2 regions of the Pseudomonas sp. TMW 2.1634 genome follow, and region 1 is predicted to be linked to the other one. Evidence: predicted binding sites of a transcription regulator. Region 1 holds the regulator's gene; the other holds the start of a gene.

Region 1 (10,603 bases):
ACCCTGAAGAATACTGGGAAATCCACGCCGACCTTGGCACCGCCAAGGGTGCGAAGGTGCGTTTCGACGTGGCCCGCGAAAAAGGCGAGGCGTTCAAGCCGCTGAACGAAGCGCAGGCAATGGCTGCGCTGGAGAAGCTCAAGGCTTCGAACTACAGCATCGTCAAGCGTGAAGACAAACCGACCAGCAGCAAGCCGTCGGCACCTTTCATTACCTCCACCCTGCAACAGGCCGCGAGCAATCGCCTGGGCTACGGGGTGAAGAAAACCATGATGATGGCCCAGCGTTTGTATGAAGCGGGCTACATCACGTATATGCGTACCGACTCCACCAACCTGTCGGCCGATGCGGTCGAAATGGCACGCACCTACATTGAAGGCGAGTTTGGCGCGGACTACCTGCCGCCGGCGCCGAACGTGTACAGCAGCAAGGAGGGCGCACAAGAGGCTCACGAAGCGATTCGTCCTTCTGACGTAAACATGCACCCGAGCAAGCTGACGGGCATGGAGCGCGACGCTGAGCGCCTCTACGAGCTGATCTGGCGCCAATTCGTGGCGTGCCAGATGCTGCCGGCCAAATACCTGTCGACCACTGTCACGGTGGCAGCCGGTGACTTTGAGCTGCGTGCCAAGGGCCGCATCCTCAAATTCGACGGTTACACCCGTGTCATGCCGCAAATTGCCAAGCCGGGCGACGACGATGTGCTGCCGGACATGGCCCAGGGCGATGCCCTGAAGCTGATCGAGCTCGACCCGAGCCAGCACTTTACCAAGCCGCCTGCGCGTTACTCCGAAGCCAGCCTGGTAAAAGAGATGGAAAAACGTGGTATCGGTCGTCCTTCGACCTATGCGGCGATTATCTCGACCATTCAGGACCGTGGTTACGTGGCGCTGCATAACCGCCGTTTCTACTCCGAAAAAATGGGCGACATCGTTACCGAGCGCCTGTCCGAGAGCTTCTCCGACCTGATGGACTACGGCTTCACCGCCGGCATGGAAGAGAACCTCGATGACGTGGCGCAGGGTGAGCGCGACTGGAAAAACGTGCTGGACGAGTTCTACGGCGACTTCAAGAAGAAGCTCGAAGTAGCAGCGGCGCCGGAAGGCGGCATGCGTGCCAACCAGCCGGTAATGACTGATATCCCGTGTAAGGAATGCGGTCGTCCGATGCAGATTCGTACAGCATCGACCGGCGTTTTCCTGGGTTGCTCGGGCTATAGCCTGCCGCCTAAAGAACGCTGCAAGGCCACGGTCAACCTGGTGCCGGGCGACGAAATCGCTGCCGACGACGAAGGCGAGTCCGAGTCGCTGGTACTGTTGGGCAAGCACCGTTGCCCGATCTGCAGCACCGCGATGGATGCCTACCTGCTGGACGAGAAGCACAAGCTGCACATCTGCGGTAACAACCCGGATTGTGTTGGCTATGAGATCGAAGAAGGCAACTACCGCATCAAGGGCTACGAAGGGCCGAGCCTGGAGTGCGACAAGTGCGGCAGCGAGATGCAGCTTAAAACCGGGCGTTTCGGCAAGTTCTTCGGCTGTACCAATGCCGAATGCAAAAACACCCGCAAACTGCTGAAAAGCGGTGAAGCGGCGCCGCCGAAAATGGACCCGGTGAAAATGCCGGAGCTTAAGTGCGAGAAGGTCAACGACACGTATATCTTGCGTGATGGTGCTTCGGGGTTGTTCCTGGCGGCCAGCCAGTTCCCGAAAAACCGCGAGACCCGCGCACCGCTGGTGATCGAGATTCTTCCTCACAAGGACGAAATCGATCCCAAGTACCACTTCTTGTGTGAAGCACCGAAGAAAGACCCGGATGGCCGCCCGGCAGTGATCCGCTACAGTCGCAAAACCAAAGAGCAGTACGTGCAGACTGAAGTGGATGGCAAACCGACTGGCTGGCGTGCGTTCTACGACGGCAAGGCCTGGAAGGTTGAAGACAAGCGTAAAGAAAAAGACGCTTGATCCGAGCTGATCGCTGAATAAAAAACCGCGCAAGGGCTGCATGCCTTGCGCGGTTTTTTTTGCTTGCCAGTCCCGGGCGTGGTTGTCGCCGCTGAAACGCTGTTGTGGGAGCGGGCTTGCCCGCGATGGCATCGACACGATTTGGCTGATACACCGCCGCGCCTGCATCGCGGGCAAGCCCGCTCCCACAAGTAGCGGTGGGGAACGTGGGCCTTGCGCCAGCAAGGCCTGATCCCTGAGACTGCACCCCCTGCCTTTATCCATTCGTTGTGGAGCGCCCGCATGGCTCACGAACTCTATACCCGTACCAATCAGAAGATCTATTTCGCTGGCCTGGCCCTGGAGGCCATGAACAAGGCGAGTGAAGGGCGGGCCATGAATGCTCAGGCGCTGGTTCAGGCTGAACGCGAATCGGCGATTTTTCACCTGTATGGCGCATTGCTTGGCTTGTGCCATGAGATAGCGGGGTTTTATCGCCTGTCTCAAGCCAGCGCGCCACGGGTCGAGTTGCTGCTCACCCGCCAGGTGCTGGAGGAGAAGGCCATCCCTGAGCTGGCAGAGCTGGTCGAGCTGGCTTGCGCGCCGCACACCTGGCTGGCGCAGCTGGTGGCCACCCATGCCGAGCTCTATCAGCCCCTGCAGGCGCCGAAAAAGGTCAAGGTGGATGTGTTTCAGCCTTTGATCGATACGGTCAACCTGGAGGACGAGGCACCGCTGGGGCTAAGCCGAGAAACCCTGGAAGAGTGGCGCCAGAACCTCAAGGCGCTGGCCATTCGGTTCCGTGACGGACTCAACGAGTGCTGAGGGTCAAAAGCGAAACGGTACAGTCATTCATCAGTCTGTAGGCCTAAGCACTACAGATCCTGGGAATTTTCAGCAGGATGGCTGATATACTCCCACGCTTTCGTGGAGAACAGATTTATATGCCAACGTCCTTTCTAGAAATTGTCGAGTTGCCAGACGGCCGCATCGAGTTGCGCCGTGCTGAAGACGAAGGGTCTTTGGTCACGCTGAATTTTTCTGAAGATGCCAAGGCTTTTCTTCAGGGGCAGCACGTTGAGGTGGCTAAAGCCATGCTGAGCGTCGGTGTACAAATGGCGGGTCGGCTGGCCGAAGGCGAGCTTGAAAAAGACGATGGGCCGCGCATTCTTCATTAAGCGCTCCCGGATCCGGTGCCACAGTCAGGCAAGTGCGTTCTGCACTGGCCCTGTGGCGGCGTCGGTTGTTTAGCCCAAACGAATATTCAGGCTTTGCCCGTTGCCGGTACGCGCAGCGCTGATCAACTGTTGGCGCGCAGCACTGGCCAGCGGGTTGATCCAGCTGACCACTGTGTGGCTGCGGCCCAGGCGCAGTGCTTCGCAGGTGAGCTGCAAGGCGCTTTTATTGCCGTTGGGCTGCAGCAGCAGGATACGCTCGCGGTTCAGCCCGGCGTCGCGCAGCCAGCTTTGGGTCAGGCTTGCAGGCGGTGCGATCAGGGTCAGCCAGCGGGCATTTTGTTGCTCGCTCAGTTCGCGCAGCATGGGAGCAAGCAGGTTCAGGCAGTTTCCGGCGGCACCGCGTAGCGACAGTTCACTGAAGACTTCAGGTTCGGCGCTCCAGGGTGAGTCGAGCACGCCCTGGATCGCCGGTGTCATGGGTTGTGCCATAAACGCCTCGAACAGGGTGAGTTGTGCTGGCAGCGGTGTGTGGGGAAACTGCATGACGCCTCCTATTAGCGGCGAATAACGCCGACGCTCAGGCCTTCAATAACCAGTTCCTGCTCCTTGAGATTGACTTCAATAGGGGCAAAATCCGGGTTTTCAGCGATAAGCCAGACTTTGCTGCCTTCACGCTTGAAGCGTTTTACGGTCACTTCGTCGTCGATGCGGGCTACCACAATCTGGCCGTTGCGCGCTTCGCGGCAGGTGTGTACAGCCAGCAGGTCACCGTCGAAGATGCCGACGTCCTTCATGCTCATGCCTTGTACGCGCAGCAGGTAATCGGCCCGCGGATGGAAGAAGGTCGGGTTGATGTTGCAGGACTCTTCGACATGTTCCTGCGCCAGGATCGGCGCGCCGGCAGCGACACGTCCGATGATGGGCAGGGTGGATTCGTCAGCCTTGGCTTCAAAGCCGGGGATGCGAATGCCCCGTGAGGCGCCTGGAGTCATCTCGATGGCGCCCTTGCGGGCCAGGGCCTTGAGATGTTCTTCGGCAGCGTTGGGGGACTTGAAACCCAGTTCCTGTGCGATCTCGGCACGGGTGGGCGGGTATCCGTTGTCATCCAGGCATCGCTTGATGAAAGCCAGGATCTCAGCTTGGCGTGGCGTCAGTTTTAACATGATGATCGCTCTGTCTTTTTATACAGTGACTGGGATTATATACAGTGAAGGCGTATTGGCAATCATCCATTTCCGGCAGTCCGCTGGACGGTCATTGCCAGGTCGCGTGGCCCGCACTTTATCAGGTGGGGCCTGGCTGGCCGAGGCTGTGGTTAAATGCGAAACCGCCCGGTCGCAAAACGAATACGTCATCTTGACTTTTCACAAGCTGAAACGTATGTTTCAAACAAGTGTTTAAATGTTTGTCAGGCGGAGTAGTCATGGCCCAGTCGGAAACCGTTGAACGTATCCTTGATGCTGCCGAGCAGCTGTTCGCGGAAAAAGGGTTTGCTGAAACCTCATTGCGGCTGATTACCAGCAAGGCCGGGGTCAATCTGGCGGCGGTCAATTACCATTTTGGTTCAAAGAAAGCGCTGATCCAGGCGGTGTTCTCACGCTTCCTAGGGCCTTTCTGTGCCAACCTGGACCGTGAGCTGGAGCGCCGTCAGGGCAAGCCGGAGAATCGTCCGACGCTTGAGGAGTTGCTGGAGATGCTGGTCGAGCAGGCGCTGGTGATCCAGCCACGCAGCGGCAACGACCTGTCGATCTTCATGCGTTTGCTGGGGCTGGCCTTCAGCCAGAGCCAGGGCCACTTGCGCCGCTACCTTGAAGACATGTACGGCAAGGTGTTCCGTCGCTACATGTTGCTGGTCAACGAAGCGGCCCCGCAGATCCCGCCCATCGAGCTGTTCTGGCGCGTGCATTTCATGCTCGGCGCCGCGGCCTTCAGCATGTCGGGGATCAAGGCGTTGCGTGCCATTGCCGAGACCGATTTTGGCGTCAACACCTCGATCGAGCAGGTGATGCGCCTGATGGTGCCGTTCCTGGCGGCCGGCATGCGCGCCGAGAGCGGCGTCACGGATCCGGCAATGGCCAGTGCCCAGCTTCGCCCGCGCAGTAAAACCGCACCGGTCAGCGCCAAGGTTTGACCTGCTGCGGGTGGGCGCGGCAGCTTTGTTCCGCTAAGCTAGCTGCCATGCCCAGCCCTGTCTTGTTCCCGTCTGTCGATTCGACGCTGCCTCTCTGGAGTGCGGCGCGCAGGCCTGTGCCCGCGCATCCGGACCGGGCAACAAGCGCTCTCTTTCTTAAGGATTTCCCATGAGTTCTGCCTTGCAAGGCTCCTTGATGGTGGACGTCGCCGGTACCTGGCTGACGGCTGAAGACCGGCAATTGCTGCGCCAGCCTGAAGTGGGCGGGTTGATTATCTTTGCACGCAATATCGAACACCCGCGCCAGGTGCGTGAGTTGAGCGCCTCCATTCGCGCCGTGCGCCCGGACCTGCTGCTGGCGGTGGATCAGGAAGGCGGCCGGGTGCAGCGCCTGCGCCAGGGCTTTGTGCGCCTGCCCGCCATGCGCGCGATTGCCGACAACCCCAATGCCGAATACCTGGCCGAGCAATGTGGCTGGATCATGGCCACTGAAGTACTGGCCGTGGGGCTGGACTTGAGCTTTGCCCCGGTCCTGGACCTGGACTACCAGCGCAGTGCGGTGGTGGGCAGCCGTTCGTTCGAGGGCGACCCCGAGCGCGCCGCTGTTTTGGCCGGGGCATTTATTCGCGGGATGAACGACGCGGGCATGGCTGCCACCGGTAAGCATTTTCCGGGGCACGGGTGGGCTGAAGCTGATTCTCATGTAGCCATCCCTACAGATGAGCGCAGCCTGGAGCAGATCCGTGCCCATGACCTGGTGCCCTTTGCCCGCTTGAGCAAACAACTGGCAGCCGTCATGCCGGCCCATGTGATCTATCCGCAAGTCGACAGCCAGCCAGCAGGCTTCTCCCGCCGCTGGCTGCAGGATATCTTGCGCGGCGAGCTGCAGTTTGACGGGGTGATTTTCAGTGACGACCTGTCGATGGCAGGTGCCCATGTTGTCGGTGATGCTGCCAGCCGTATCGAGGCGGCCCTGACGGCCGGTTGCGACATGGGGCTGGTGTGCAACGACCGTGCAGCGGCAGAGCTGGCGCTCACTGCGGCCCAGCGCCTGAAGGTCACGCCGTCGCCGCGTATTGCGCGCATGCGCGGTCAGGCCTGGGCCAGCACCGATTATCGCCAGAGCCCGCGCTGGCGGGTAGCGATGGGCGCACTCAAAGATGCTCAATTAATTGATTAAGGGATCTGCCTCAATGACGGTTTATGCAATTATCGGCGGCACGGGGCTTACCCAGCTGGAAGGGCTGACCATCAGCCGCTCCCTGGCGCTGGACACGCCTTACGGGCCGACCTCGGCCGATATCCAGATCGGTGAGTTTGGCGGGCGCGAAGTGTTGTTCCTGGCCCGTCACGGCCACCCGCACCGGGTGCCGCCGCATCAGGTCAACTACCGCGCCAACCTGTGGGCGTTGAAGCAGGCCGGCGCCGAGGCGATTCTGGCGGTCAATGCGGTGGGTGGTATCCACATGGCGATGGGCACCGGGCATTTTTGCGTGCCGCACCAGTTGATCGACTACACCAGCGGTCGCGAACATACCTATTTCGCGGGTGATCTGGAGCATGTGACCCATATCGACTTCAGCTACCCCTACACCGAGTCGTTGCGTGAACAGTTGATTGGCGCGCTGGCAGCCGAGGGTTGCTCCTACAGCAGCCACGGCGTTTATGCCGCGACCCAGGGGCCGCGTCTTGAGACGGTTGCCGAGATTGCTCGTCTTGAGCGTGACGGTTGCGACATTGTGGGCATGACCGGCATGCCGGAAGCGGCCCTGGCCCGTGAGCTGGAACTGGATTACGCGTGCCTGGCGCTGGTGGTCAACCCGGCGGCGGGCAAGTCGACGGCGATTATCACCATGGCTGAAATCGAGCAGGCGCTGCATGACGGCATGGGCAAGGTAAAAGCGACCTTGGCGCGGGTGCTGGCGGGCTAAGACTTGCCGATGAATTGTGGGAGCGGGCTTGCTCGCGATGGTATCGCCTCGGTGTTTCAGACAGGCCGAGGCGCCTGGATCGCGAGCAAGCCCGCTCCCACAAGTGGGTTGGACAAATTTCAGCGCTTTTCAGTTTTAGGCGGCAGCGGCGCAAACAGTGCGTCGATGTCGTCATCCTGCAGTTTCCAGTCCCCGGCTATTCGCCCGTCCAGTACTCCTGCCGCCAAATCCGATTTTTCCTGCTGCAAGTGCTGGATTTTCTCTTCAACGGTGCCGCGGGCAATCATCTTGTACACAAACACCGGTTTTTCCTGGCCAATGCGGTAGGCACGGTCGGTGGCCTGGTTTTCTGCCGCCGGGTTCCACCACGGGTCGTAGTGAATCACTGTGTCGGCTTTGGTCAGGTTCAAGCCAACGCCACCCGCCTTGAGGCTGATCAGGAAGATCTGCAGCTTGCCGCTCTGGAAGTCCTTGACCGGCGTGCGCCGGTCGCGGGTTTGCCCGGTGAGGATGGCGTAGGGCACCTTGCGTTTTTTCAGCTCGGCCTCGATCAGCCCCAGCATCGAGGTGAATTGCGAAAACAGCAGGATGCGTCGGTCTTCGGCAAACAGTTCTTCGAGCATCAGCATCAGGCTGTCGAGCTTGCCTGAGGTGCTGCCTTTTTTCGGCGGGGTGTCGCTGACCAGGCGCAGGTCGCAACACACCTGGCGCAGCTTGAGCAGTGCTTCAAGAATGATGATCTGGCTGCGCCCCACGCCCTTGCGGGTGATTTCGTCGCGTACTTTTTTATCCATCGCCAGGCGCATGGTTTCGTATACGTCACGCTGGGCCTCGTTGAGGTCGACCCAGTGGATGATTTCGGTCTTGGGCGGCAGTTCGGTGGCGACCTGCTCCTTGGTGCGGCGCAGCAAGAACGGCTTGATCCGCGCATTCAGGTGCTGCAGGCGCTCGTCGCTGCCCTGGCGTTCAATAGGTACCCGGTAGTCGCGGTTGAAGGTCTTGACGTCGCCCAGCCAGCCCGGCAGCAGGAAGTGGAACAGCGACCACAGCTCGCCGAGGTGGTTTTCCAGCGGGGTGCCGCTCAGGCACAGGCGCTGGCGTGCAACCAGCTCGCAGGCCGCCTCGGTGGCCTTGCTGCCGGGGTTCTTGATGTACTGCGCCTCGTCCAGCACCAGCAGGTGCAGCGGCAGTTTTGCCAGGTGCTCAATGTCCTTGGGCAGCAAAGCGTAGGTGGTCAGGATCACGTCGTAGTCGTTGAGGTGCGCAAAGTGCTTTTTGCGCGTGGCGCCATACAGCGCCAGCACCTTGAGTTGCGGGGTGAAATGCGCGGCTTCGTCGAGCCAGTTGGGGATCAGGCTGGTGGGCATCACCACCATCGCCGGGCGATCCAGGCGGCCAGCGTTCTTTTCGCACAGAATATGCGCCAATGTTTGCAGGGTCTTGCCCAGGCCCATGTCATCGGCCAGCACGCCGCCCACCTCCAACTGGCGCAAGGACTGCATCCAGCTCAGGCCTTCGAGCTGATAGGGGCGCAAATTGGCATTCAGCCCTTCGGGGGCTTCGACGCTGAAATCCTTGATGTCACGCAGGCGCTGGGCGAAGCCGCGAATCTGCTCGCCGCCTTCCCAACGCAAGGGCAGGGCATCCAGCGCGTTGAGGCGCGGTGCATCGGCACTTTTGATCCGCAGCGAAGTGGCGTCCGGCTCGCCCAGATAAAACTCGTCCAGAGTGGCCAGTACTGGTTTGAGTCGCCCATACGGCAGCGCAACCTGCAGCGGACCAAGGCCGCTGGCCGGGTTGGCCGGGATATTGACCAGGATCAGTTCGTCATCCTTGCGCCGGGCCAGTTTTTCGCGGTTGAGCAGGTCGCTGTGGGAGCGCATCAGGTTGAGCAGGATCGGCAGCAGGCTCAGGTGCTGGCCATTGACGATGATGCCCAGCTCCAGGTCGAACCAGTCGCGTTCCGGGGCTTCATCGACAGTGGCATACCAGTCTTCGACCGGGGTCAGGTCAAAGCCGAAATCTTCATCGATCTGTAACTCCCAACCCTGATCGCTCAGGCTTTGCAGCTGGTTGAGGGTGAAATTCAGCCAGGCGCTGTCATTGACCAGCTCAAACAGTTCGCCAGCGCTTTCGGGCAGGGCCTTGCTCTGGCGCGTGGCGATTTTGAAACCCAGGCTGCGCAGTTGCTCGCGGTAGCGGTTTTCGACCTCGGGCTTGCGCTTGATGCGCAGGGTTTGCTGTTCCTGGCGCAGCAGGATGTCAGCGTTCTTTTGCCCGCTGACGTACTGGTCCAGGTAGTTGAACGACAGGGCGGCACGGTGCTGGATATAGCGCTGCATCCTGCCGTTGCGCGGCTCGAAGGCGCTGAATTCGGCACTGGCCAGCCACAGCCGCGGCACGGGTTGCACGTCGTCGACCAGTTGCTCGGGCAGGTTGTTGGGGCGACGTGAGTCGAGTACGGCCTGGAGCTTTTCCAGAAGCTCGGCATCCTGAGCAGCGGCGGGGTAGTTCAAGGTTTCTTCAATCTTCAGTAAGACAGCAGCGGTGTGCTTGCAATTGACCCGCACAGGGCAGGTGCAGTGAGCGCTGACCAGCAGCAAGGTGCCTTTGGCCGATTCGCGCAGTTCAATGGTTTGGCGGTAGGTGTTTTCACCCGAGCCCTGGCAGCTGGCAGTAATCAGTCTGTCGCCGATCTGGACGATCCTGACCCGATTTTCCTTGGCGTAGCGTCGGCCACGCTCAAGGCTTTGTTCCTTGAAGCGACTGACCCAAGTCGCGGCAAGCGGCTTGGTCAGTCGGGCAGTGGGGCTCAGGGGCATGGGTTTTTCATTCAGGAAGACTTCGGCGTCAGACGCTCGAACAGCGCCTCAATGGTATTGAAGCGTTCTTCCGGGCGCTCCATCGGCACCATGAACTTGAACAGGGTTGCGCCCTCGAACTTGTAGCGGTTGGGCTGGCCCTGGATCAATTTGATCAGCACCATCGGGTCGACCGGGGTATCGGCGGCAAACTCGATGCGTCCGCCTTGCGGGCCGGCGTCGACTTTCTTGATGCCCAGTTGCTCGGCCTGCAGCTTGAGCAGAGTGATGCGCACCAGGTTCTTGGTCGGCTCGGGGAGCAGGCCAAAGCGGTCGATCATCTCCACCTGCAAGTCCTTGAGGCCCTCTTCATCGGTGGCCGACGCGATGCGCTTGTAGAGGATCAGCCGCGCATGCACATCTGGCAGGTACGACTCGGGAATCAGCGCAGGTACGCGCAGGTTGATTTCCGGGCCACCGCCCAGCGGCTGGTCGAGGTTGGGCTGCTCGCCCTTGCGGATCGACTTGACCGCACGTTCGAGCATTTCCATGTACAGGGTAAAGCCGACCGCCTGGATCTGGCCGCTTTGACCATCCCCCAGCAATTCGCCAGCACCAC
Region 2 (10,603 bases), 2.4 Mb from region 1:
GCCGGACTTAAGGTGACTCTGCCACGAGTCAAAATTCTACAGATGCTTGACTCTGCAGAGCAGCGTCACATGAGCGCCGAGGATGTTTACAAGGCACTTATGCAAGCGGGCGAGGACGTCGGTCTGGCCACGGTTTACCGTGTACTGACCCAGTTTGAGTCAGCAGGGCTGGTGATTCGCCATAATTTCGATGGCGGTCATGCTGTCTTTGAATTGGCTGATGCTGACGGCGGCCACCACGACCATATGGTCAACGTGGACAGCGGTGAAGTGATCGAGTTTTTCGACGAAGACATCGAAAAACTGCAGCACGCCATTGCAGCCAAGCACGGTGTCGAGTTGGTGGATCACAACTTGGTGCTGTACGTGCGCAAGAAGGCCAAGTAAGAGCATGTCACGCGAATTACGGTTCGCGAAACGATCGAAGGCGGCCCAAGGGCCGCCTTCGTGCTTTCTGATACCGGTTATTTCATGACCGTTCGTCGTTAAGCTGCAAGATTCTTCGCCGTGATCACCATTTTTTTGGCGTGGGCCAGGGATTCCTTGGTCAGGTCGATACCGCCAAGCATACGGGCGACCTCTTCGACGTGCTCTTTTTTGCTCAGTTTGGCCACGGCAGTGCGGGTGGTCTCGCTTTCGCGCACCTTGTGGACAAACAGGTGCTGATGGCACTGCGCGGCCACTTGCGGCAAGTGAGTGACCGTCAGCACCTGACCGCGCTCGCCCAGGCGGCGTAGCAGTTGCCCGACGATCTCTGCAGTCGGGCCGCCAATGCCCACGTCTACTTCGTCGAATACCAGGGTCGGTACGCGGGACGTTTGTGCAGTAATGACCTGAATGGCCAGGCTGATACGCGACAGTTCGCCGCCCGAGGCAACCTTGGCCAGGGCCTTGAGGGGTTGGCCGGGGTTGGCGCTGACCAGCAGTTCAACCTGCTCCAGGCCGTGGGGGGCGGGATCACTGCTGGCTTGTGGGCGCAGTTCGATCACGAAGCGGCCCCCGGGCATGCCCAGGCGCTGGATCTCTTCTTCTACGGCAGTGCTCAGGCGTGTTGCGGCCAGGCTGCGCAGATTGCTCAGTTCCCGTGCGCACTCTTGATAGTGGCGGGTAAAGGACGTCAGCTCATTGGCCAGGCGCTCGATGTTTTCATCGTTGGCGTTGAGGGTTTCCAGTTCATCCAGCAGTTTTTGCTGCAGGGCGGCTACGTCGGTGGGCTGGACCCGATGTTTGCGCGCCAGGGTATAGATGGTGTCGAGGCGCTCTTCGAGGTACTGCAGGCGGCCCGGGTCAGCGTCGAAATGGTCGATAAAGCGGTTGAGTTCACCTACCGCCTCTTCGACCTGAATCTGTGCGCTGGCCAGCAGGTCAGTGGCTTCGCCCAGCGAGCCCGAGTTGCTGTTGATGCTCGACAGGCGGTTGAGGCTGGCTGTCAGTGCATTAAGTACATTGCCGGAATCGCTTTCGCTGCATTGCTCGACCACTTGTCGGCAGATGGTCAGCAGGGTTTCGGCGTTGGTCAGGTTTTTGTGTTCCTGCTCCAGCTCTTCCAGTTCGTTCTCGCCCAGAGATAGTGTTTCCAGCTCTTCAAGCTGATAGCTCAACAGTTGATGGCGTGCGCGCTGTTCATCGCCAGAGTTGGACAGGTGCTCAAGCTCTTGCCTGGTCTGACGCCAGCGTTGTGCCGCCATTTGCACCTGGCGGGCCAGGTCGGTGGCGCCGGCGAATTCGTCGAGCAGGCGACGGTGGGTGTCGGGCTTGAGCAGCGACTGGTGTTCATGCTGGCTGTGGATATCGATCAGCAGCTCGCCCAGGGCTTTGAGGTCGCCCTGGGGGCAGGGCGTGCCGTTGATATAGCTGCGCGAGCGGCCTTCGGCGGTGATGACCCGGCGCAAGATGCACGGGCCGTCGCCTTCAAGGTCGCGCTCGGCCAGCCAGGCGCGGGCTTCGGGGATGTCCTGCAAGTCGAACGTGGCCAGGATATCGGCCTTGTCGGCTCCGGGGCGCACGACGCCGCTGTCGGCGCGGTCGCCAAGGGTGAGGCCCAATGCATCGAGCATGATCGATTTGCCGGCGCCAGTCTCGCCAGTGATTACACTCATCCCGCGATCCAGTTCCAGATCGAGATGTTCAACGATGGCGTAGTTGTGTACGGACAGGTGCACCAGCATGGGAGCTGCTCCAAAACGTAATGTCTGGTTATTTATACAGTGTTTTGTTTCCTGCTGACAATGGTTGCGCTTAGTTCGATTTGCTTGTTTTTATCGGGTTCTTAGCTCGTTTGGTTTTTTCAGCTGGGGCAGGGTGAGGGGGCAAACATGCCTTTTATGGTTTTTTGGCTCTTGAACCTGAGAATTGCGACCCCATATACCTTGGCACAAGCGCGAGTCGAGCTCGCGGACGATGTTTGAAAGGAGAAATCTATGGCAGACGAACAGACTATGGATACGCAGAACCAGGAAGCCGAAGTAGCTGGCGAAGATCTGGCAACCCGCGTGCAGGTGCTTGAAGAGCAGCTGGCAGCCGCTAACGATCAGGCTCTGCGCGTAGCTGCCGATCTGCAGAATGTTCGCCGTCGCGCCGAGCTGGATGTTGAGAAGGCGCACAAGTTTGCGCTGGAAAAGTTCGCTGGCGACCTGTTGCCGGTGATCGACAGCCTGGAGCGCGGTCTTGAATTGTCCAGTGCGGACGACGAGAACATTCGCCCGATGCGTGAAGGGATCGAGCTGACCCTGAAAATGTTCCAGGACACCCTGAAGCGTTACCAGCTGGAAGCGATCGATCCGCACGGCGAACCCTTCAATGCCGAGCACCACCAGGCGATGGCCATGCAGGAAAGCGCTGACGTGGAGCCAAACAGTGTGCTCAAGGTGTTTCAAAAAGGCTATCAGCTCAATGGTCGCTTGCTGCGCCCGGCTATGGTCGTAGTCAGCAAGGCGCCAGCGCCGGTTTCGCCATCGATTGACGAGCAGGCTTGAAATCGGCCGCAAGGCCCCCATTTAGAAGTCAAGCGTTAAGCAGTGCCGCAGTTGGTCATTACTGCTGCGGCAACAAAATTCAAATTTAGGGAGAGTAAACATGGGCAGAATTATCGGTATTGACCTCGGCACCACCAACTCGTGTGTGTCGGTTCTGGAAAACGGTAAAGCTAAAGTTATTGAAAACGCAGAAGGCGCGCGCACCACGCCGTCGATCGTTGCGTATGCCAATGATGGTGAAATTCTGGTTGGTCAGTCGGCCAAGCGTCAGGCAGTGACCAATCCGCATAACACCCTGTACGCGGTGAAGCGTCTGATCGGTCGTCGTTTTGACGAAGAAGTTGTACAGAAAGACATTCAGATGGTTCCGTACAAAATCGCCAAGGCTGACAACGGCGACGCTTGGGTTGAAGTGAACGGCCAGAAAATGGCTCCGCCACAAATCTCGGCTGAAATCCTGAAGAAAATGAAGAAAACCGCCGAAGACTACCTCGGCGAGCCAGTGACTGAAGCGGTGATCACCGTTCCGGCCTACTTCAACGACAGCCAGCGTCAGGCGACCAAAGACGCCGGCCGTATCGCGGGCCTGGACGTAAAACGCATCATCAACGAACCAACCGCAGCTGCTCTGGCTTACGGTATGGATAAAGCGAAAGGCGACCACACTGTCATCGTTTATGACCTGGGTGGCGGTACTTTCGACGTATCGGTCATTGAAATTGCCGAAGTTGATGGCGAGCACCAGTTTGAAGTGCTGGCAACCAATGGTGACACGTTCCTGGGTGGTGAAGACTTTGACATCCGTCTGATCGACTACCTGGTTGACGAGTTCAAGAAAGAAAGCGGCATGAACCTCAAAGGTGACCCGCTGGCGATGCAGCGTCTGAAAGAAGCTGCAGAAAAAGCCAAGATCGAACTGTCTTCGAGCCAGTCGACTGACGTGAATCTGCCTTACATCACTGCAGATGCCACCGGTCCTAAGCACTTGAACGTGAAAATTTCGCGCGCCAAGCTGGAATCGCTGGTTGAAGACCTGGTTCAACGCACCATCGAGCCTTGCCGCATCGCGCTGAAAGACGCCGGTATCGACGTTGGTTCGATCAACGACGTGATCCTGGTCGGTGGCCAGACTCGTATGCCGCTGGTACAGAAGCTGGTAACCGAGTTCTTCGGCAAGGAAGCACGTAAAGACGTGAACCCGGACGAAGCTGTTGCAATGGGTGCTGCCATCCAGGGCGCGGTATTGGCCGGTGATGTTAAAGACGTTCTGTTGCTGGACGTGAGCCCGCTGACTCTGGGTATCGAAACAATGGGCGGCGTAATGACTGCCCTGATCGAGAAAAACACCACGATTCCTACCAAGAAATCGCAAGTGTTCTCGACTGCAGACGATAACCAGGGCGCAGTGACTATTCACGTGCTGCAAGGCGAGCGTAAGCAAGCCGCACAGAACAAGTCGTTGGGCAAGTTCGACCTGGCTGACATTCCACCTGCTCCACGTGGCGTGCCTCAGATCGAAGTGACCTTCGACATCGATGCCAACGGCATCCTGCACGTAAGTGCAAAAGACAAGGCGACTGGCAAGTCTCAGTCGATCGTGATCAAGGCTAACTCGGGTCTGTCCGAGGAAGAAATCGCCCAGATGGTTCGCGATGCCGAGATCAACGCTGAAGAAGACCGCAAGTTCGAAGAGCTGGCAGCTGCACGTAACCAGGGCGACGCACTGGTTCACTCGACTCGTAAAATGATCGTCGATGCTGGCGACAAAGTAACCGAGGAAGAGAAAACTGCAATCGAAGCTGCTGTAGTTGCACTTGAAGCCGCTGTTAAAGGCGACGACAAGGCGGCTATCGAAGCCAAGGTTGAAGAGCTGTCCAAGGTATCTGCTCCGGTTGCACAGAAAATGTACGCCGAGCAGGCGAACCCGGCAGACGCAGCGGCCAAGCCAGCTGATTCGGCTGAAAAAGCGGACGACGTTGTCGACGCTGAGTTCGAAGAAGTAAAAGACAACAAGTAATCAGCTTGTTTGTCGCCCGGTTGACCGCGCTTGAGCGGTGACTGGTAGGATGTCGCCGCGCGGGAGCTTGCTCCCGCGTTGGCGTGTCTGGAGTGCCAGAATTTTTACAGCATGCGACAAGGTCGAATGCTGGCGGTTTGGCCTGGATCTTTCCTGTTTTCCGGCCTGAAGTAACCGCTCCTGGCGGCCAATGCATTGGCTGTTAAACACAAACCTATATCGTTGAAAAGACGTGAGTCGGGTCTGATCCTTTCGGGCTTGGCGGGTTTGGCGAGGCTCGGGAGGGTTTTGTCGAACGTCCTTGAGAGTGCAAAGAATTATGGCAAAGCGCGACTATTACGAAATATTGGGTGTTGAACGCACCTCCACCGAGGTAGAGCTGAAGAAAGCCTATCGTCGCCTGGCGATGAAGCATCACCCGGACCGTAATCCGGATGACAAGGCTTCGGAAGAGCTGTTCAAAGAAGCCAACGAGGCTTACGAGGTTCTGTCGGATTCCAGCAAGCGTGCTGCCTACGATCAATACGGCCATGCCGGTGTTGATCCGCAAATGGGTGGTGGCGGTGCCGGCTTCGGCGGTCAGAACTTCTCCGATATTTTCGGTGATGTGTTCAGCGATTTCTTTGGCGGTGGTCGTGGCGGCTCCCGGGGCGGCGCGCAGCGTGGTAGCGATTTGCGCTATACGCTGGAGCTGGATCTGGAAGAGGCTGTGCGCGGTACCACGGTCAATATCCGCGTTCCTACGCTGGTCAATTGCAAACCGTGTGACGGTTCGGGCGCCAAGAAGGGCTCTTCGCCGGTGACCTGTACCACCTGTGGCGGTATTGGCCAGGTGCGCATGCAGCAGGGCTTCTTCGCGGTTCAGCAAACGTGCCCGCGCTGTCACGGTCAAGGCAAGGTCATTTCGGATCCGTGCGAAAGCTGCCGTGGCGAAGGTCGCGTAGAAGAGTACAAGACCCTTTCCGTCAAAGTGCCTGCGGGCGTTGATACCGGCGATCGCATTCGTCTGTCGGGCGAAGGCGAGGCGGGCGTGCAGGGTGGGCCGACTGGCGACCTGTATGTGGTAATCGATGTGCGCGAGCACGCGATTTTCCAGCGCGATGGCAAGCATCTGTTCTGCGAAGTGCCGATCAACTTTGCTGACGCTGCGCTGGGCGCTGAAATTGAAGTGCCGACCCTGGATGGTCGGGTCAAGCTGAAAATCCCGGAAGGTACGCAAAGCGGCAAGCAATTCCGTTTGCGTGGCAAAGGCGTGGCCCCGGTGCGCGGTGGCGGTGCTGGCGATTTGATGTGCCGTGTGGTGATCGAAACCCCGGTCAAGCTGAGCCGTCGTCAGCGCGAGCTGATGGAAGAGTTCCGTACCACGCTGGAAGGTGATAGCTGCCACTCGCCGAACGCCACGGGCTGGTTCGAAGGCGTTAAGCGTTTTTTCGGCGACCTCTAAGGAGCGGTAGATGCGACGTATAGCTGTGATGGGCGCTGCCGGGCGCATGGGCAAGACCTTGATCGATGCGGTGCAGCAGCGTTCGCCAGTGTGCGGGCTGACCGCGGCCATCGTGCGTCCGGGCAGCTCCCTGGTGGGGGCTGATGCCGGTGAGCTGGCTTCTATCGGGCGCATCGGCGTGCCGTTGTCAGAAAGCCTGCAAGCGGTCGCGGCTGATTTCGACGTGCTGATCGACTTCACCCTGCCTGAAGTGATGCTCGCCAACCTGGCGGTGTGTCGCAAATTGGGCAAGGCGATGGTGATCGGCACCACGGGGCTCAATGCCGAGCAAAAGCAGTTGCTGGTCGAAGCTGGCCAGGATATTGCGATTGTCTTTGCTTCCAACTTCAGTGTTGGCGTCAATCTGTCGTTCAAGCTGCTGGACATGGCGGCGCGGGTGATGGGTGAAGATGCCGATATCGAAATCATCGAGGCCCATCACCGGCACAAGGTCGACGCCCCTTCGGGGACGGCGATGCGCATGGGCGAGGTGATTGCCGATGCCTTGGGTCGTGATCTGCAAAAGGTTGCGGTGTATGGTCGCGAAGGCCATACCGGCGCCCGCGAGCGTGAAACCATCGGTTTCGCCACTGTGCGCGGCGGTGATGTGGTGGGTGATCACACAGTGTTGTTCGCCACAGAAGGTGAGCGCCTGGAAATCACCCACAAGGCATCGAGCCGCATGACCTTTGCCAAGGGTGCCGTTCGTGCAGCCTTGTGGCTGCAAGGGCGCGAGCCGGGCCTGTATGACATGCAGGATGTGCTCGACCTGCGTTGAGTTAACTCTGTAAAATCGGGCTGTTGGCGCGCCAGTAGCCCGATTTTTAACCGCTAAGCGATGTTCTGTCGCATTCCCCTGTCTTTTAGACTCTTTAGCGGTAGACCAAAAAAGCCTTTTTCTGTAAGCTACAGCTTTAGTGTGTCCACTAAAAGCGCGCAGATAATTCGATGAAGAAGCGGGGTGACGTGTCCATACGTCACTCCGCTTTTTTACAACCTGCGATCGCCCTTTCAGGCTTTATTTACGGGAGGTCTTCTTGACTAAGCAAGCCATACTCGCCCTCGCTGATGGCAGCATTTTTCGCGGCGAAGCCATTGGGGCCGACGGTCAAACCGTTGGTGAGGTGGTGTTTAACACCGCAATGACTGGCTACCAGGAGATCCTGACGGATCCTTCCTACGCTCAGCAAATCGTGACCCTGACTTACCCGCATGTTGGCAACACCGGTACTACCCCGGAAGACGCCGAGTCTGATCGTGTCTGGTCCGCAGGTCTGGTAATCCGTGATCTGCCGCTGGTTGCTAGCAACTGGCGCAACACCATGTCGCTGGCCGACTACCTGAAAACCAACAATGTTGTGGCCATCGCCGGTATCGACACTCGCCGCCTGACGCGCATCCTGCGTGAGAAAGGCGCGCAGAACGGTTGCATCATGGCGGGCGACAATATTTCTGAAGAAGCTGCCATCGCAGCTGCTCGCGGCTTCCCGGGCCTGAAGGGCATGGATCTGGCGAAAGTCGTCAGCACCGAAAAAGCCTACGAGTGGCGCTCCAGCGTCTGGAACCTGGCTACCGACAGTCACCCGACGATCGAAGCCAGCGAACTGCCTTATCACGTGGTCGCTTATGACTACGGCGTAAAGTGGAACATCCTGCGCATGCTGGTTGAGCGCGGCTGCCGCGTGACCGTGGTGCCTGCGCAAACTCCGGCCAGTGATGTTCTGGCACTCAACCCGGATGGCGTGTTCCTGTCCAACGGCCCGGGTGACCCTGAGCCATGCGACTACGCGATCACTGCAATCAAGCAAGTGCTGACCACCGAGATTCCGGTTTTCGGTATCTGCCTGGGCCACCAGCTGCTGGCCCTGGCTTCCGGCGCCAAGACCGTGAAAATGGGTCATGGCCATCACGGTGCTAACCACCCGGTCCAGGATCTGGACACCGGTGTTGTGATGATCACCAGCCAGAACCACGGTTTTGCGGTAGACGAAGCGAGCTTGCCAGCCAATGTGCGCGCCATCCACAAGTCGCTGTTCGACGGCACCCTGCAAGGTATCGAGCTGACCGACAAGAGCGCTTTCAGCTTCCAGGGTCACCCTGAAGCAAGCCCTGGCCCGAACGACGTTGCACCGCTGTTCGATCGCTTCATCAATGAGATGGCCAAGCGCCGTTAATCAGCCTTCTGTTTGCGCCCTGTGGCGGCCCCGAGCTTCGGTGGCCCCCGGGGTGCATCACAAACCTGATTGACAGCTTGCCGACTGACCTGCGGATTTGAGTGACAAACCCATGCCAAAACGTACAGACATAAAAAGCATCCTGATTCTCGGCGCTGGCCCGATCGTTATCGGCCAGGCCTGTGAGTTCGACTACTCCGGCGCCCAGGCCTGTAAAGCCCTGCGCGAAGAGGGTTACCGCGTCATCCTGGTGAACTCCAACCCGGCCACCATCATGACCGACCCGGACATGGCCGACGCCACCTACATCGAGCCGATCAAATGGCAGACCGTTGCCAAGATCATCGAAAAAGAGCGTCCGGATGCACTGCTGCCAACCATGGGCGGCCAGACTGCTCTGAACTGCGCACTGGACCTGGAGCGCGAAGGCGTTCTGGAGAAGTTCGGCGTAGAGATGATCGGTGCCAACGCTGACACCATCGACAAGGCTGAAGACCGTTCGCGTTTCGACAAGGCGATGAAGTCCATCGGCCTGGACTGCCCGCGCTCCGGTATCGCTCACACGATGGAAGAGGCCAATGCGGTCCTCGAGCGACTGGGCTTCCCGTGCATCATTCGTCCGTCCTTCACTATGGGCGGCACCGGTGGCGGTATTGCCTACAACCGTGAAGAATTCGAAGAAATCTGTACGCGTGGTCTGGACCTGTCGCCAACCAAAGAGCTGCTGATCGACGAATCCCTGATCGGCTGGAAAGAGTACGAGATGGAGGTTGTCCGCGACAAAAAGGACAACTGCATCATCGTGTGCTCGATCGAAAACTTCGACCCGATGGGCGTGCACACCGGTGACTCGATCACCGTTGCTCCGGCACAGACCCTGACGGACAAGGAATACCAGATCATGCGTAACGCCTCCCTGGCGGTACTGCGTGAGATCGGCGTTGAAACCGGCGGTTCCAACGTTCAGTTCGGCATCTGCCCGGACACCGGCCGTATGGTCGTGATCGAGATGAACCCGCGTGTATCGCGTTCGTCGGCGCTGGCATCGAAAGCTACCGGCTTCCCGATTGCGCGTATCGCTGCCAAGCTGGCGATCGGTTACACCCTGGACGAGCTGCAAAACGAAATCACCGGTGGCGCCACACCAGCGTCCTTCGAGCCGTCCATCGACTACGTTGTGACCAAGCTGCCGCGCTTCGCTTTTGAGAAGTTCGCCAAGGCTGACGCCCGTTTGACCACACAGATGAAATCTGTGGGTGAAGTCATGGCTATCGGCCGGACTTTCCAGGAATCCCTGCAAAAGGCCCTTCGCGGTCTGGAAGTGGGTGTCAGCGGTCTTGATCCAAAGCTGGACCTGAGCAACCCGGAAAGCATGGCCGTGCTCAAGCGCGAGCTGACCGTGCCGGGCGCCGAGCGTATCTGGTACGTGGCTGACGCGTTCCGTGCTGGCATGACCGTTGAAGATATCTTCGGCATGAACATGATCGACCCTTGGTTCCTGGTACAGATCGAAGATCTGATCAAGGACGAAGAAAAAATCAAGACCATGGCTCTGTCGTCGATCGATCGCGACGCCATGTACCGCCTCAAGCGCAAGGGCTTCTCCGACGCGCGCCTGGCCGTGTTGCTGGGTGTGACCGAGAAGAACCTGCGTCGCCACCGTCACAAGCTGGAAGTGTTCCCGGTCTACAAGCGTGTTGACACCTGCGCGGCCGAGTTCGCCACCGACACCGCCTACATGTACTCCACCTATGAGGAAGAGTGCGAAGCCAACCCTTCGGATCGTGACAAGATCATCATCCTGGGTGGCGGCCCGAACCGTATCGGCCAGGGCATCGAGTTCGACTACTGCTGCGTTCACGCCGCTCTGGCACTGCGTGCCGACGGTTACGAGACCATCATGGTCAACTGCAACCCGGAAACCGTGTCCACCGACTTCGATACCTCGGATCGT

The links. The regulator LexA, encoded in region 1, represses DNA repair genes until DNA is damaged. The targets are predictions, from matches to a motif close to CTGTNTNNNNANACAG.
Region 2: the regulator LexA is predicted to act here: its motif matches at 2,193-2,208, upstream of recN (DNA repair protein RecN).

The regions. Positions count from the first base shown of each region.
Region 1 covers NZ_CP016849.1:5,448,867-5,459,469, forward strand. The annotation lists gene topA (type I DNA topoisomerase) at 1-1,964, shown strand, start outside; gene BFC21_RS26000 (DUF6586 family protein) at 2,247-2,768, shown strand; gene BFC21_RS26005 (hypothetical protein) at 2,888-3,121, shown strand; gene sulA (SOS-induced cell division inhibitor SulA) at 3,191-3,664, opposite strand; gene lexA (transcriptional repressor LexA) at 3,676-4,284, opposite strand; gene BFC21_RS26025 (TetR/AcrR family transcriptional regulator) at 4,545-5,252, shown strand; gene nagZ (beta-N-acetylhexosaminidase) at 5,434-6,432, shown strand; gene BFC21_RS26035 (S-methyl-5'-thioinosine phosphorylase) at 6,446-7,183, shown strand; gene BFC21_RS26045 (DEAD/DEAH box helicase) at 7,303-10,005, opposite strand; gene mfd (transcription-repair coupling factor) at 10,017-10,603, opposite strand, start outside.
Region 2 covers NZ_CP016849.1:3,088,226-3,098,828, reverse strand. The annotation lists gene fur (ferric iron uptake transcriptional regulator) at 1-387, shown strand, start outside; gene recN (DNA repair protein RecN) at 486-2,168, opposite strand; gene grpE (nucleotide exchange factor GrpE) at 2,421-2,975, shown strand; gene dnaK (molecular chaperone DnaK) at 3,076-4,992, shown strand; gene dnaJ (molecular chaperone DnaJ) at 5,312-6,436, shown strand; gene dapB (4-hydroxy-tetrahydrodipicolinate reductase) at 6,447-7,253, shown strand; gene carA (glutamine-hydrolyzing carbamoyl-phosphate synthase small subunit) at 7,513-8,649, shown strand; gene carB (carbamoyl-phosphate synthase large subunit) at 8,762-10,603, shown strand, end outside.